2 regions of the Allobosea sp. LjRoot9 genome follow, and region 1 is predicted to be linked to the other one. Evidence: predicted binding sites of a transcription regulator. Region 1 holds the regulator's gene; the other holds the start of a gene.
What was found. Region 1 encodes LexA, which represses DNA repair genes until DNA is damaged. Its sites were predicted from a motif close to TGTTCNNNNTGTGTTCNG; they were not measured.
Positions count from the first base shown of each region.

Region 1 (7,424 bases):
ATCGGGGTGTATTCGCGCTGGCCGGCGCCGGTGTAGAGCTGGCGCGGACGGCCGATGCGCTGGGACGGATCCTCGATCATTTCCTTCCACTGCGCGATCCAGCCGACGGTGCGCGCAAGCGCGAACAGCGCCGTGAACATCGAAGTCGGGAAGCCCATCGCTTTCAGCGTGATGCCCGAATAGAAATCGATGTTCGGATAGAGCTTCTTCTCGATAAAATAGGGGTCCGACAGCGCGATGCGCTCAAGTTCGATCGCCACGTCCAGCAGCGGATCGTCCTTGATGCCGAGCTCGTTGAGCACCTCATGCGTGGTCTTCTGCATGATCTTGGCGCGCGGATCATAGTTCTTGTAGACGCGGTGGCCGAAGCCCATCAGGCGGAAGGGATCGTTCTTGTCCTTCGCCTTGGCGATGTATTTCGGGATGTTTTCGACCGAGCCGATCTCCTCGAGCATCTTGAGGGCGGCTTCATTGGCGCCGCCATGAGCCGGGCCCCAGAGGCAGGCTGCGCCGGCCGCGATGCAGGCGAAGGGATTGGCGCCCGACGAGCCGGCAAGCCGGACCGTAGAGGTCGAGGCGTTCTGCTCGTGGTCGGCGTGCAGGATGAAGATACGGTCGAGCGCGCGCGACAGCACCGGGTTGACCTTGTACTCCTCGGCAGGCACCGCAAAGCACATGCGCAGGAAGTTCGAGGTGTAGTCGAGCGAGTTCAGCGGGAACACGAAGGGCTGGCCGATGGTGTATTTGAACGCCATGGCGGCGAGCGTCGGCATCTTCGCGATCATGCGCATCGAGGCGATCATGCGCTGCTGCGGATCGGAGATATCGGTCGAGTCGTGATAGAAGGCCGACATTGCGCCGATCGAGCCGACCATCACCGCCATCGGGTGAGCGTCACGGCGGAAGCCTTGGAAGAAGCGAGCCATCTGCTCGTGCACCATGGTGTGGCGCGTCACGCGATAGTCGAAATCGGCCTTCTGCGCGGCGGTCGGCAATTCGCCTTCCAGCAGCAGGTAGCAGGTCTCGAGGAAGTCGCCATGCTCGGCGAGTTGCTCGATGGGATAGCCGCGATAGAGCAGGATGCCCTCGTCGCCGTCGATATAGGTGATCTGCGATTCGCAGCTCGCCGTGGAGGTGAAGCCCGGGTCATAGGTGAACATGCCCGTTTGCGAGTAGAGCTTGGCGATGTCGATGACGGAGGGGCCGATCGACCCCTTCTTGATCGCCATGTCGATGGTTTTTCCGTCGACCTGGAGCTGGCTGCTATTTCCGCTCATCGATACCGATCCTTTCAGGCTCGTTGCTGACCAGTCGCTGTTCCATCAGGCCCAACACCGAATTGTTGCGCACGAGACATCTCTGTCATCCGAAGGCCTGGACGTGACGGCCCTGTGACGGAACGGCAAATGCGGATACGGGCAGGAAGCTGGTTCATCCAACTGATATTCAAGCAATATTTGTGCCCCTTCCACCACGCGGCGGAGCCGGTCACATGGCGCGTCACTAGACCATTTGCAGAGGCGGTTCAACAGAGCCAAAAGGGGGACGGAGCCTTCGCCACGTCATGACTGATCCGCCAGACGCGCCAGCGTCTCCTCGCGGCCGAGCACCGCCATGACGTCGAACAGGCCCGGCGACATGGCGCGGCCGGTCAGGGCGGCGCGCAAGGGCTGCGCTGCCTGGCCGAGCTTGAGCCCATGCTCCTCGGCATAGCCGCGAACCACGGCCTCCAACGCCTCCGGCGACCAGTCGTTCACGGCCAAGAGCTTCGCCGCCAGGCCCGGCAGGCGCTGGCGTGCGGCCTCGTCGAGCAGGGCTGTAGCCTTCTGATCGAGCTGCAGCGGGCGCGCGGCGTAAAGATAATAGGCGCTGTCGAGCAGTTCGATCAGCGTCTTGGCGCGCTCCTTCAAGCCAGGCATAGCGGCAAGGAAGCGCGCCTCAAGATCCGGCGAAAGCGCGCCCGGCAGGCCGCGCGCCGGGCCGATCTCGGGCAGGATCGTCTTCAACGCCGCGAGCAGGTCGCGATCGGTGGACTGGCGCATATAGAGCCCGTTCAGGCTCTCCAGCTTGGCGTAATCGAAACGCGCCGGCGAACGGCCGATCGAGGACAGGTTGAACAGCGCGATCATCTCGTCGGTCGAGAAGATCTCCTGGTCGCCATGGCTCCAGCCGAGGCGCAGCAGATAATTGCGCAGCGCCACCGGCAAATAGCCCATGGAGCGATAGGCATCGACGCCGAGCGCGCCGTGGCGCTTGGAGAGTTTTGCTCCGTCGGCCCCGTGGATCAGAGGGATATGCGACATGCTCGGCACCTGCCAACCCATCGCCTGGTAGATCTGGGTCTGGCGGGCCGCGTTGGTCAGATGATCGTCGCCGCGAATGACATGGGTCACGCCCATGTCGTGGTCGTCGACCACCACGGCCAGCATGTAGGTCGGGTTTCCGTCGGAGCGCAGCAGGACGAGGTCGTCGAGGTTCTCGTTCTGCCAGACGACGCGGCCCTGGACCTCGTCCTCGACCACGGTCTCGCCGGTCTGTGGCGCGCGCAGGCGGATGACCGGCTTGACGCCGACCGGGGCCGTCGCCGGATCACGATCGCGCCAGCGGCCGTCATAGCGCATCGGCCGGCCCTCGGCCTTGGCCTTCTCGCGCATCTCGTCGAGCTCGGCCGGCGTCGCATAGCAATGATAAGCCTTGCCGGCAGCCAGCATCTGCTGCGCCACCTCGCGATGCCGCTCGGCGCGGGCGAATTGGTAGACGGTGTCGCCATCCCAATCGAGCCCGAGCCAGCTCAACCCGTCGAGGATCGCGGCAATCGCCGGTTCCGTCGAGCGCTCGCGGTCCGTGTCCTCGATCCGCAGCAGCATCTTGCCGCCATGCCGGCGCGCATAGAGCCAGTTGAACAGGGCCGTCCGCGCTCCGCCGATATGCAGGAAGCCGGTGGGCGAGGGGGCAAAGCGCGTGACGACCGCATCACTCATGAAGGCTGGGCTCCGGCTGGGCTCGTGAATCGGCAGCCCAAAGGCAAAACAGGAAGGGAAGGCAAAAACAGGACAATCCACCGGTCATGGCATGACAGCCGGCGTGGCCCCTGTAACATGGCTCGGCCGCCCGCGTTAAGCGCAAGATCGCGGGCGGGCAGGGGGAAGGGGCGGCGGTGCATACAGGACCGTCAGAGCGGGTGAAATCACGCGGCGCGCTGGCCGGCGTCCTGCCGTCGCGCCTGCCCGTCTCCTGGCTCGGCAGCGGTATCGGCCTGGCATGGCGGGATTGGCCCGGGCAGGCGCGACAGGCCTTCGCCGCCGAGGCGGAGCGCCGGCGGCTCTTCCTCTGGTTCCCGGTCATGATGGGCATCGGCATCCTGCTCTACTTCGCCGGCGACCGGGAGCCCGCGCTATGGGCGCCGCTTGCCGGTGTCGCGCTTGCAAGCGGCCTCGCCATAGCTCTGCGCCGGCAGCAGCTCGCCTTGCCGGTTTGTCTTGGGCTGGTTGCGGTCTTCGTCGGCTTCTCGGCGGCGACCTTGCGCACCGCGACGATCATGGCGCCGATCCTGGATCGCCCGCGCAGCGGCCAGCTCACCGGCTATGTCGAATCAGTCGAGGCGCGCGATGCAGGCGCTCGCCTCGTCGTGCTGGTCACCGGGATAGCCGGCGTCGAAGCGGAGCGACGGCCCAAACGCGTCCGCGTCAATATCAAGGCGGAGACAGTCGCGCCGGGAGACCATATCACGGCCAATGCACGCCTTCTGCCGCCGCCTGGTCCGGCGCGACCGGGCGGCTATGATTTCGGCCGCGACGCGTTCTTTCGCGGCATCGGCGCGGTCGGCAACATCCCCGGCAAGATCATGCTGACACCGGCGCCAGGCCCGCCTCCGCCCGAACTCGCGAGAGCCGTGCTGATCGACCGCGCCCGCAACGCCCTGACCGCCCGCATCGCCAGCGTCGGGGGCGGGCAGGCCGGCGCGATGGCGGCGGCACTGGTGACCGGCAAGCGCGGCCTGATCACGGAAACGACCAATGCCGATCTGCGCGCGGCTGGCATCTACCACATCGTCTCGATTTCGGGCCTGCACATGGTGCTCGCCGCCGGCACGATCCTCTGGCTTGTGCGGGCGCTGCTGGCGCTCTCGCAGACGCTGGCCTTGCACTGGCCGATCAAGAAGATCGCCGCCGTTGCCGCCATGATCGGAGCAACCGCCTATTGCGTCTTCTCCGGCTCCGATGTCGCAACCGTCAGGTCATTGATCATGACGCTGGTGATGCTCGGCGCAATCCTGATCGACCGCCCGGCGCTGAGCATGCGCAACCTTGCCTTGGCAGCGATCATCGTCTTGCTGCGCGAGCCCGAGGCGCTGCTCGGGCCGAGCTTCCAGATGTCATTCGGGGCGGTAGCGGCGCTGATCGCCTTTGCCGAGCGCTGGGAGGAACGCAATCAGACCGCGCCGCCATCGCCATGGCCCTGGCCGCTGCGCCCACTCTGGATCGCCGCCAGCGGCACCGTCATCACAACCCTGCTGGCGACGGCGGCGACGGCCCCGTTCGGCGCCTATCATTTCCAGACCTTCAATCCGTTCGGGCTGCTCGGCAATGCGCTCGCCTTGCCCTTCGTCTCGCTGTTCGTCATGCCGGCTGCGGTGTTCGGAGTGCTGGCCTACCCCTTCGGCCTCGATTGGCCGGCCTGGTGGCTGATGGGCGCCGCCTCCGAGGTGGTGCTGCGGCTGGCCCACTGGGTCGCGGCGATCGACCACTCGACGCTGATCATTCCCGCCTTCGGCGAGGCCGCGCTGGTCTGCCTTGCGATGACACTGCTCTGGCTGACGCTGTGGAGCACGAAGCTTCGGCTGCTCGCCATCCTGCCGCTGGTGATGGGCGTCACGGTCGCGGCCAAGCCGGACCGGCCGGATATCGTGGTCGAACGCGACGGTTCCGGCCTCGTCGTGCGCGGAGCCGACGACCGTTTCATTCTGGCCGGCCGGCCAAGCAGCTTCGTGCTGCAACAATGGCTCGTCGCCGATGGCGATGGGCGGCAGCCCACGGATGCGAGCCTGCGCAAGAATGCGGCTTGCGATACGCAAGGCTGTGTCGTTACCGCTCGCAATGGTCGCCGGATCGCCTATGCGAAAGACCGGCTCGCCGTCATCGAGGATTGCCTGCGCGCCGACCTCGTCGTCACGCCGATACCCTGGTCGGCTCCCTGCGCAGCGAAGCTGGTCGACCGGACGGCCCTGAACCGCGACGGCGCGACCTCCCTCATCGGCACTGCAGGCGGCTGGCGTATCGTCCAGGCAGAACGGCAGGATGCCGATCGCCCCTGGATACGCAAGCGCGCGGCGACAAGCACAAGGCCCGCGCAGCAGCCTCCTGCGCGGCAGCCGGAGAGGAGCGATACGGGCGATGTGGCAGCCGAGCCCGACCGGCTTCAGTAGCGCCGCATCAGATTGACCAACCGACCCTGGATCTTGACCCGATCGGGGCCGAGCACACGGGTTTCATAAGCCGGGTTTGCGGCTTCAAGCGCGATTGACGAGCCGCGTTTGCGCAGGCGCTTCAGCGTCGCCTCTTCGTCATCGATCAGCGCCACGATGATGTCGCCGGTATTGGCGGTGTCCTGCCGGCGGATGACGACGGTGTCGCCGTCGAGAATGCCGGCCTCGACCATCGAATCGCCGCGCACCTCAAGCGCGAAATGCTCGCCGGCGCCGAGCATGTCCGCCGGCAGCGCCACACTGTGGCTGCGGCTCTGGATCGCCGAGATCGGCGTGCCGGCGGCGATCCGCCCCATCACCGGGATTGCGATCGTGGCACGCGCCTCCTCTTCGGGACCAGGGGCCGGGCGCGCCTTGCCGAGGCCGCCGCCCTGGCCGAGGCCACCTTGCACGATGGAGGGGCTGAAACGCGGGCGCGCGCCTTGTGGCATGCCGACGCCATCGGGAAGCTTGATCACCTCCAATGCGCGGGCGCGATTGGGCAGCCGGCGAATGAAGCCTCGCTCCTCCAACGCCATGATCAGGCGATGAATGCCGGATTTCGAGCGGAGATCGAGCGCGTCCTTCATTTCGTCGAAGGAGGGCGGCACGCCGCTTTCACGCAGGCGTTCCTGGATGAAGCGGAGCAATTCGAATTGTTTGCGTGTCAGCATGGTCCCCGCCAGCGCCCGCGGCGCGAATTCGAAACAAATCACGAACATCATACACGTTCGTGTTGTGTTCCGCAAGCTAACCTAGCGGAGGCGGATGATCCGGCAGGGTGCGCCTTCTTTTGCCGGCTCTGCATGGGCCGGGCGAATGACCAGCGCCCGAGCGCGCGCCAGATTGCCCAGCATCGAGGAATCCTGCTTGGCGAAGGGGCTGGCGAGCCAGCCGGCCTCGATGTGCTGAAGATCGGCGCGCAGATAATCTTCACGCTCATCATTAGCCGGCATATCAATTCCGAGGATCGCCGGTTCGCTGCGGTCGCGCGCGGGATCGGGCATGCCGAGCAGCGCCTCGATCAGCGGCGCCACGAACAGATGCCCGCAGACGATCGACGAGACCGGGTTGCCGGGTAGGCCGACGGCGACCATGGCTCCAAGCCGCCCCATCATCATCGGCTTGCCCGGCCGCATCGCGATCTTCCAGAAGCCGAGCTCCATGCCCTGGCGCTTCAAGGCCTCCTGTACGAGGTCATGCGCTCCGACCGAGGCGCCGCCGAGCGTGATCAGCACGTCAGCGCCGGCGGCTCGCGCCCGCTCGATCTTGGCGGCGAGATCGGGATGATTATCGCGTGCAATGCCGAGATCGAAGGCTGTTCCGCCGATCTCCTCGACGATCGCCGCCAGGGAATAGCTGTTCGAAGCGACGATCTGGTCGGGGCCGACTGTTTCGCCCGGCAGGACGAGTTCGTCCCCGGTCGCCAGGATCGCGACCAGGGGCTTGCGCCGAACCGGCAGGGTAGGGTGTCCGGCTGCAGCCGCGAGGCCGAGCGCGGCACTGTCGAGCCGGCGTCCCGCCGGGAGGAGGACATCGCCTTCCCGGAAATCGAGGCCGGCCGGGCGGACGAAACGCCCCGGCTGGGCGCCTTCGCGGACGCGGATGACCGTGCCGCCGACGCCATCGGCATTCTCCTGGATCAGGATCGTATCGGCACCATCGGGCATAGGCGCGCCGGTGAAGATGCGAATCGCCTCGCCGGGGCCGACCGTTCCTGCAAAGGCGCGCCCGGCCGCCGATTCGCCGATGACGCGCAGTTCATTTGCCGGCGCAAGATCCGCGGCGCGGGCTGCGTAGCCGTCCATGGCCGAATTGGCGAAAGGCGGCTGTGTCCTGAGCGCGACGATGTCGGCGCCCAGCACGCGCCCGGCGCAGGAGGCCAGCGGAACGATCTCGACGGATGTCGGCCCAGGAACGCTGTCGAGCAGCGCCTGCAGCGCGACCTTGACCGGGGTCA
Region 1 covers NZ_CAXUPC020000001.1:1,041,675-1,049,098, forward strand. Annotated here, with positions in the region: gene gltA (citrate synthase) at 1-1,277, opposite strand, end outside; gene gltX (glutamate--tRNA ligase) at 1,563-2,981, opposite strand; gene ACSQ3P_RS04990 (ComEC/Rec2 family competence protein) at 3,182-5,425, shown strand; gene lexA (transcriptional repressor LexA) at 5,419-6,138, opposite strand; gene ACSQ3P_RS05000 (molybdopterin molybdotransferase MoeA) at 6,220-7,424, opposite strand, start outside.

Region 2 (7,424 bases), on a different contig from region 1:
TCCCTGGCCGGGTTATCCTTCGTCGCCAGGTTGTCTTTTGTCGCGATGCTGGCGGCGACCAGCCTGCCGGCGCAGGCCGCTTCACTCGACGCGAAATACCAGGTCTCGCTGCTGGGGCTGACGCTCGGTACGGCGAATCTCAGCGGCGGCGTCGATTCCGGCGGCTACAAGCTCGACATCGTGGCGAAGCTGACCGGATTGGTCGGCGGCTTCACCGGCGGGCGCGGCTCGGGCGCGGCGACCGGCAATATGAGCGCCGGCAAGCCGATGGCAGCGACCTTCGCGATCAGCTCCGCCAGCTCCAGCGAGAGCCGGACTGTGCGCATGGCGCTCGGGGGTGGCAATGTCCAGGCGATCGAGATCGTTCCGCCGATCGACTTCAAGCCGGACCGCGTACCCCTGGCGGACAGCCACAAGCGCAATATCCTGGATCCGCTCAGCGCTTTCCTGATGCCTGTCGACGGCAAGGGCGGCAGCGCGAGTGCCTGCAATCGCACGCTGCCGATCTTCGACGGTGCGGCCCGCTATGACATCAAGATGAGCTATGCCGGCTCCCGGGAGGTCAAGCTGGACGGTTATGGCGGCCCGGTCGCGGTCTGCCAGGTGCGCTATGTGCCGATCGCCGGCCATAGGGCGCTGCGGCCCAGCACCAAGTTCATGGCCGAGAACAAGGACATCAGCGTCTGGCTTGCGCCGGTGGCGGGGACGAATGTGATGGTCCCGGTGCGCATTTCGGTGAAGACGATGATCGGCACCGCCGTGGTCGAAGCCTCGAGCTTCAGGGTCGATCCGGGCGTGACGGCAAGCACTGCCGGAAATTGACGCCAGAGCGGGATGCGAAAAAGCGGGAACCGGTTTTTCGCGTCGATCCTGCTGTAACTTTTTGAATACGGATCGAGGCGCGCTGCGTTCGGGCGAACGCGCTCCAGCCGCCTGTGGAGAACCGCCGCCGCAAGGGCGTCATGCTCCGCAGCCGATTGCGGCGGCGACGGAGCCGGCATTACCCTGACGCCACTGCCTGCGCCAGAAAGACGCCATGACCAGCGACTTCACCGCTCCGCCGGGCCTGCGCCATCGCCAGCTCGCCGTTCGCGATACCATGCTGCATATCGCCGAGATCGGCGATGGCCCGCCTGTCCTGCTGCTGCATGGTTGGCCGGAGTTCTGGGCGACCTGGTTGCCGCTGATCAATCGCCTGCATGGCGAATTTCGATTGATCGCGCCCGACCTGCGCGGTTTTGGCGATAGCGCTAAGACGGTGGGGCCGCGTAGCGATGTCGGCGCCAACTGCCATGCCGACGACATGGCTGCGCTGCTGCATGCGCTGGATCTCGATTCGGTCGGCGTCGTCGGCCATGATGTCGGGGCCTATGCAGCGCAGGCGCTGGCGCGCCGGCATCCACAGGCGGTCGAGCGGCTGCTGTTCTTCAATTGCCCGACAGCGAGCGTCGGTGGGCGCTGGGTCCATGACGGGCACGTCAACGAGGTCTGGTACCAGGCGTTCCAGCAGCTCAACCTGGCCGAGGCGCTGGTGGGTTCGAGCCGCAAGGCCTGCTCGCTCTATCTCGGGCATTTCCTGACGCATTGGTGCCATCGCAAGGATGCCTTCGAGCCGGCCTTCGAGCTCTGGGTCGATAATTTCATGAAGCCCGGCAATCTGCGCGGCGGGTTCGACTGGTATCGCAGCCAGAACGCGCTGCGGCTGGCGGCGATCGACGGCCACGCGCCGCCATCCGTGCGGATCCACCAGCCGACGCGGGTGCATTGGGGCCGGCATGACCCGATCCTGAAATCGGAATGGGCGGCTTTCGTGCCGGAGCATTTCGACGAGGCCAAGGTCACCTTCTGCGAGAGCGCCGGGCATTTCGTGCATGTCGAGGCGCCCGACGAGGCGGCGCAGGTGTTCGTCGACGTCTTCGGCTGATCACGACATGCTGAATGCGCCGGCGATCTAGACCATCGTGGAGGCGCCCTCTCGTTTCGGCGCGGGAAAGCCTTAAATAGGCGAAGGCGCGATGCGGCCCTGGGCCGCATCGGGCGCGCGAGAGGATGGATGATGCCGGTGGTTCGATTCCAGATTGGGTGGTCGCGTTTACCAGAGCCGCGATATCTTGCCGGGAACGAAACCGGATTCAGGCCGAGTCAGCGATTCGGGCTTGCTTCGTTCAGGACTTGTTCTATCCCCTGATGCCTCGTCGTCGCCCTGAGGCTACCCGGCGCAGTCGCGTGCCGGGCGGCTAGGGCGGGCGGTCACGATCGGTCGCGTTTTGATTTCAGCTCGTCCCTTGCCTCGCTCCGTCCGTGCAAACGGCGTCACGGCGGTTCTCGGCCCCACCAACACCGGCAAGACGCATCTCGCGATCGAGCGGATGGTGGCGCATCCGACAGGCATGATCGGCCTGCCGCTCCGGCTGTTGGCGCGCGAGGTCTATAGCCGCGTGGTCGAGAAGGTCGGCGCTGACGCTGTCGCGCTCGTCACCGGCGAGGAGAAGATCAAGCCGGAGCGGCCGCGCTTCTGGGTCTGCACGGTTGAAGCGATGCCGCGCGATCTCGCGGTCGATTTCGTCGCGATCGACGAGATCCAGCTCGCCGCCGATCTCGATCGCGGCCATGTCTTCACCGACCGGCTGATGAACCGGCGCGGCCGGGCCGAGACCATGCTGATCGGGGCCGGCACGATGAAGCCGCTGATCGAGCAGCTCATCCCCGGCGTCAACGTCGTCACGCGCCCGCGCCTGTCGCAATTGCTCTTCGCCGGCGATCGCAAGATCACAAGGCTGCCGCCGCGCTCGGCCATCGTCGCCTTCTCGGTCGAGGAGGTCTACGCCATCGCCGAGCTGATCCGCCGGCAGAAGGGCGGGGCGGCGGTGGTGCTGGGCGCCTTGTCGCCGCGGACACGCAATGCGCAGGTCGAGATCTACCAGTCCGGCGATGTCGACTATCTCGTCGCGACCGACGCGATCGGCATGGGGCTCAATCTCGATGTCGACCATATCGCCTTCGCGGCGGACAAGAAGTTCGACGGCCATCATTTCCGCAAGCTCAACCCGGCCGAGTTCGGCCAGATCGCGGGGCGGGCGGGGCGGCATCTGCGCGACGGCACCTTCGGCACCAGCGGACGTTGCCCGCCCTTCGAGGCCGATCTCGTCGATGCGATCGAGAACCATCGCTTCGAACCGGTTCGGCAGTTGCAATGGCGCAACACCGATCTCGACCAGCGTTCGATCGAGAGTTTGCTCGACAGCCTCAACATGCAGCCTTCCGAGCCGGGGCTGACGCGGGCGCTGATCGCGGAGGACATGACGACGCTGGAAATCCTGGCGAAAGACCCCGACGTCAAGGCGCTGGCGCAGGGGCGTCCTGCGGTCGAGCGGCTCTGGGAGGTTTGCGGCCTGCCCGATTATCGCAAGATCGCGCCGATGCAGCACGCGGACCTCGCGACGACGCTTTATCTGCGCCTGATGCGCCATGGCCGGCTTGATATCGACTGGTATCACGCCCAGCTTTCGGCGCTTGATCGCACGGATGGCGAGATCGACACGCTGTCGGCCCGCATCGCGCAGGTGCGAACCTGGACCTTCGTCGCCAACCGTCCCGACTGGTTGCCTGATCCTGAGCATTGGCAGGGGGTGGCGCGTCTTGTAGAGGACAAGCTGTCGGACGCTTTGCACGAGAGGCTTGCCAGCCGTTTTGTGGATCGGCGCACGAGTGTGCTGATGCGTCGTTTGCGGGAGAATACCATGTTGGAGGCTGAGGTCACCACGGCGGGCGATGTGCTCGTCGAGGGCCAGCACGTCGGAATGCTGCAGGGGTTTCGCTTCACGGCGGACCCGAAGGCCGGCGGGCCGGAGGCGAAAGCCCTGAATATGGCTGCGATGAAGGCGCTTGCCAGCGAGATCGAAGCGCGCGCCGCGCGCGTCGTTCTGGCCGGCGACGATGCTTTCGTGTTGTCGCATGACGGTTTGCTGCGCTGGGTCGGTGAGCCGGTGGCGCGCCTGGTCGCGGGCGAGAAGGCGATCGAGCCGCGCCTGCGCCTGTTGGTCGAGGAACATCTGACGGGGCCGGCGCGCCAGCAGGTCGAGACGCGCCTGACGCTCTGGCTGAAGAATCACGTCACCCGCCTGCTCGGTGCGCTGCTGCTGCTGGAGGAGGCGACGACGCTGACCGGCATCGCGCGCGGCATCGCTTACCAGGTCGCCGAATCGCTCGGCGTGCTCGAGCGCACCAAGGTCGGCGAGGAGATGAAGGCGCTCGACCAGGAGGGCCGTGCCGCCCTGCGCCAGCTCGGCATCCGTTTCGGCGCGTTCCATCTCTATGTGCCGGCGCTGCTGAAGCCGGCACCGCGGGCGCTCGCGGCCCAGCTCTGGGCCCTGAAGCACGGCTCGCCGGAGATGAGCGGGCTCGACGACATCGCTCATCTGGCGGCCTCGGGCCGGACCTCGTTTGCGGTCGACAAGGCGGTTCCCAAGGGGCTCTATCGCGCTGCCGGCTATCGCGTCTGCGGCGAGCGCGCCGTGCGCGTCGATATCCTGGAGCGCCTGGCCGATCTGATCCGGCCGGCGATCGCCTATCGTCCGGGCCTTACCCAAGGCACGCCGCCGACTGGCGCCGCCGATCAGGACGGTTTCGTCGCCACCGGCGCGATGACCTCGCTCGTCGGCTGCGCCGGCGAGGATTTCGCCTCGATCCTGCGCTCGCTTGGCTATGTCTCGGTCAAGCGTCCAGGCCCAGCCATCACCGTGCCGTTGGCTGCGCCCCCGGCGAAAGTGGAGCCGGTCAAGGTCGATGAGGCTGTCGTTGCCACTGAGGCCGCCGAGCAACCGGCGGAGGGCGTGGTCTCCGACGAGCCCGCTTCTGTCGCCGGAAAGGTGGCGTCCGTATCCGAGGTGACGGAGGCCGTTGCGCCGGTCCCGGCGGAACTCGAGGCGGCTGTCGCTCCCGAGCCGGAGCCCGTCGCCGTTCCCGCCGATCTGATGTCGGCCTTGCCGGCTGCCGCCGAGGAGCCGGCCGCGCCGGCACCGGTGGACGCTACTGCCGAGGAGACGGCTGCGCCGGCCCTGGTGGACGCTGCTGCCGAGGCCAGCGAGGCTGTCGAGGCGACCGAGGTGGCTGCGACTGCAACGCCCGCGCCAGCCGAGCCGGAACTGATCGAGGTCTGGCGGCCGCATCGTCATCAGGGCGGGCGCAGGCCCGAGCAGGCTGGCCGTGGCGCCCCGCGCGACGGCGCCCCCGGCGAACGCCAGCCGGGCGGTCGTCGCGGCGACAGGCCCAACCGCGGCGGGCGGCCCGACGACAGGCGGCGCGAGGGTGGGCAGGATCGCCCGGCAGCGGCAACGGCCGCAGGTGCGGAAGCCGCACCTGCTGCGCCGCGCCCGGAGCGGGGACCACGGCGCGACGATGCGCCGCGCCAGGGGCAGCCGCCACGCGGCGGGCGTCCCGAGCAGGGGCGCGGTCCGCGGCCCGAGTTCAAGCGCGATCAGCGGCCGGGCGGGCCGCGCCGCGAGGATCGCGGTGGCGAGCGTTTCCAGCAGCCGCAGCGCCCGCGGCCGGCCGAGCGCGAGCCGGATCCGGATTCGCCCTTCGCCAAGCTTGCCGCGCTCAAGGCCCAGCTCGAGGGGCGCAAGACCTGAGCGGGCGATGCTGAGCATTTTCGCGCGAAGTGGACACCGGTTCCCTCGCGACAAATGCGAAGCGTTTGCGCGGAGACAATGCGATAAAACAAGGAGGTAGAGTATGTCCGCGGTTCGGAGAAACGCGGACATACTCTGAGATCACGACGCTGAACGGAAAGGCGGCCCTTGCGGCAGGATCGGCAACGCCTCGACAAATGGCTCTGGTTCGCGCGTTTCGCCAGGACGCGCCCCGTCGCGGTGCGTCTGGTCGAGGATGGGCATGTCAGGGTCGAGGGGCGCAGGATCGAGAACGCCGCGCATGGGCTCAAGCTTGGCGACGTGCTGACCCTGGCCCTGCCGCATGCCACGCTCGTCGTGCGGGTGCTGGAGCTGGGCATGCGGCGCGGTCCTTACGAGGAGGCGCGGCTGCTCTACGAGCCGTTGAACGGCGCGGCGCGCGACGATCCGTCGCTTGCCGAGGGGAAGTCGGACGGTTAAGCTGAATATTCATTTGTGTACATATGAATGCGGTTGAGCCGGCATTGGGAATTTCCATCTCCGGATGGTGCTTCGGAAAGAAGTTCCTGCTGCCGAATGGGCTGAAAACGGCCTTGAAACCCGCGCCCTTCGGCGCTTTATGAGGCGGCCGCGCGCGGACGAAGAAGGACGGACGACATGACCTATGTGGTCACCGAGAACTGCATCAAGTGCAAGTACATGGATTGCGTCGAGGTCTGTCCGGTCGACTGCTTCTATGAAGGCGAGAACATGCTCGTCATTCATCCCGACGAGTGCATCGATTGCGGTGTCTGCGAGCCGGAATGCCCGGCCGAGGCGATCAAGCCCGACACCGAGCCGGGCCTCGAAAGCTGGCTGCAGCTCAACTCGAAATATGCCTCGTCCTGGCCCAATATCACCCAGAAGAAGGACGCGCCGCCGGATGCGAAAGCCTTCGACGGGGTGGCCGGCAAGCTCGATGAGCATTTCTCGCCGGAACCCGGCGAGGGCGACTGAATCTGCCGCTACGTGAACAGGGCTGAGGGCTGACTTGCTTGGCTGCATTGCGCGCCGAGCCGAGGCCAAAACGCGTTTACCTTTGATTCGGCGTGTTTTTTGTGCTATGCATATCAGCATAGTCGAATTCGTTCCGCATGCCCCTGCGAGGTTTCACGAACGGGGCGCTCCCTTCGATACGAACGATCCCAGCTCCCGGTGCGTTGCCGGAGCGAAGTCGTCCGTTGTCTTTGGGTGCGTATGAAACGGTCGGCTGAGGGACGCGTGAAGCATTTGGTCCGATCCTGATGATCGGTCCGTTCGCATCAGGCAAAGCGCCTCCGGTCATCCCGTCCGGAGGCGGACAACGTCAAGCCCGCGTCAAGCGGTCCGGTCAGGAGTCGTAACGGCATGTCCATGGTGAAGAAAGCTGTTGTGCGCCTAGGTTTCAAGACGGGCGAGTTCGTCGTCTACCCGTCTCATGGCGTCGGCCAGATCACGGCGATCGAGGAGCAGGAAGTCGCGGGTTTCAAGCTCGAGCTCTTCGTCGTCAGCTTCGCCAAGGACAAGATGACCCTGCGCGTTCCCACCGCCAAGGCCGCCAGCGTCGGCCTGCGCAAGCTCGCCGATGCGGAGAGCGTCACCAAGGCCCTGACCACGCTGACCGGCCGCGCGCGCATCAAGCGCACCATGTGGTCGCGCCGGGCGCAGGAATACGAGGCCAAGATCAATTCGGGCGACCTCGTCGCGATCGCCGAGGTCGTGCGCGATCTCTATCGCTCCGAGGCGCAGCCCGAGCAGTCCTACTCCGAGCGCCAG
Region 2 covers NZ_CAXUPC020000004.1:381,042-388,465, forward strand. Annotated here, with positions in the region: gene ACSQ3P_RS19105 (DUF3108 domain-containing protein) at 1-822, shown strand, start outside; gene ACSQ3P_RS19110 (alpha/beta fold hydrolase) at 1,037-1,924, shown strand; gene ACSQ3P_RS19115 (helicase-related protein) at 2,271-5,630, shown strand; gene ACSQ3P_RS19120 (RNA-binding S4 domain-containing protein) at 5,799-6,110, shown strand; gene fdxA (ferredoxin FdxA) at 6,288-6,626, shown strand; gene ACSQ3P_RS19130 (CarD family transcriptional regulator) at 7,017-7,424, shown strand, end outside.
Region 2: the regulator LexA is predicted to act here: its motif matches at 2,163-2,180, upstream of ACSQ3P_RS19115 (helicase-related protein).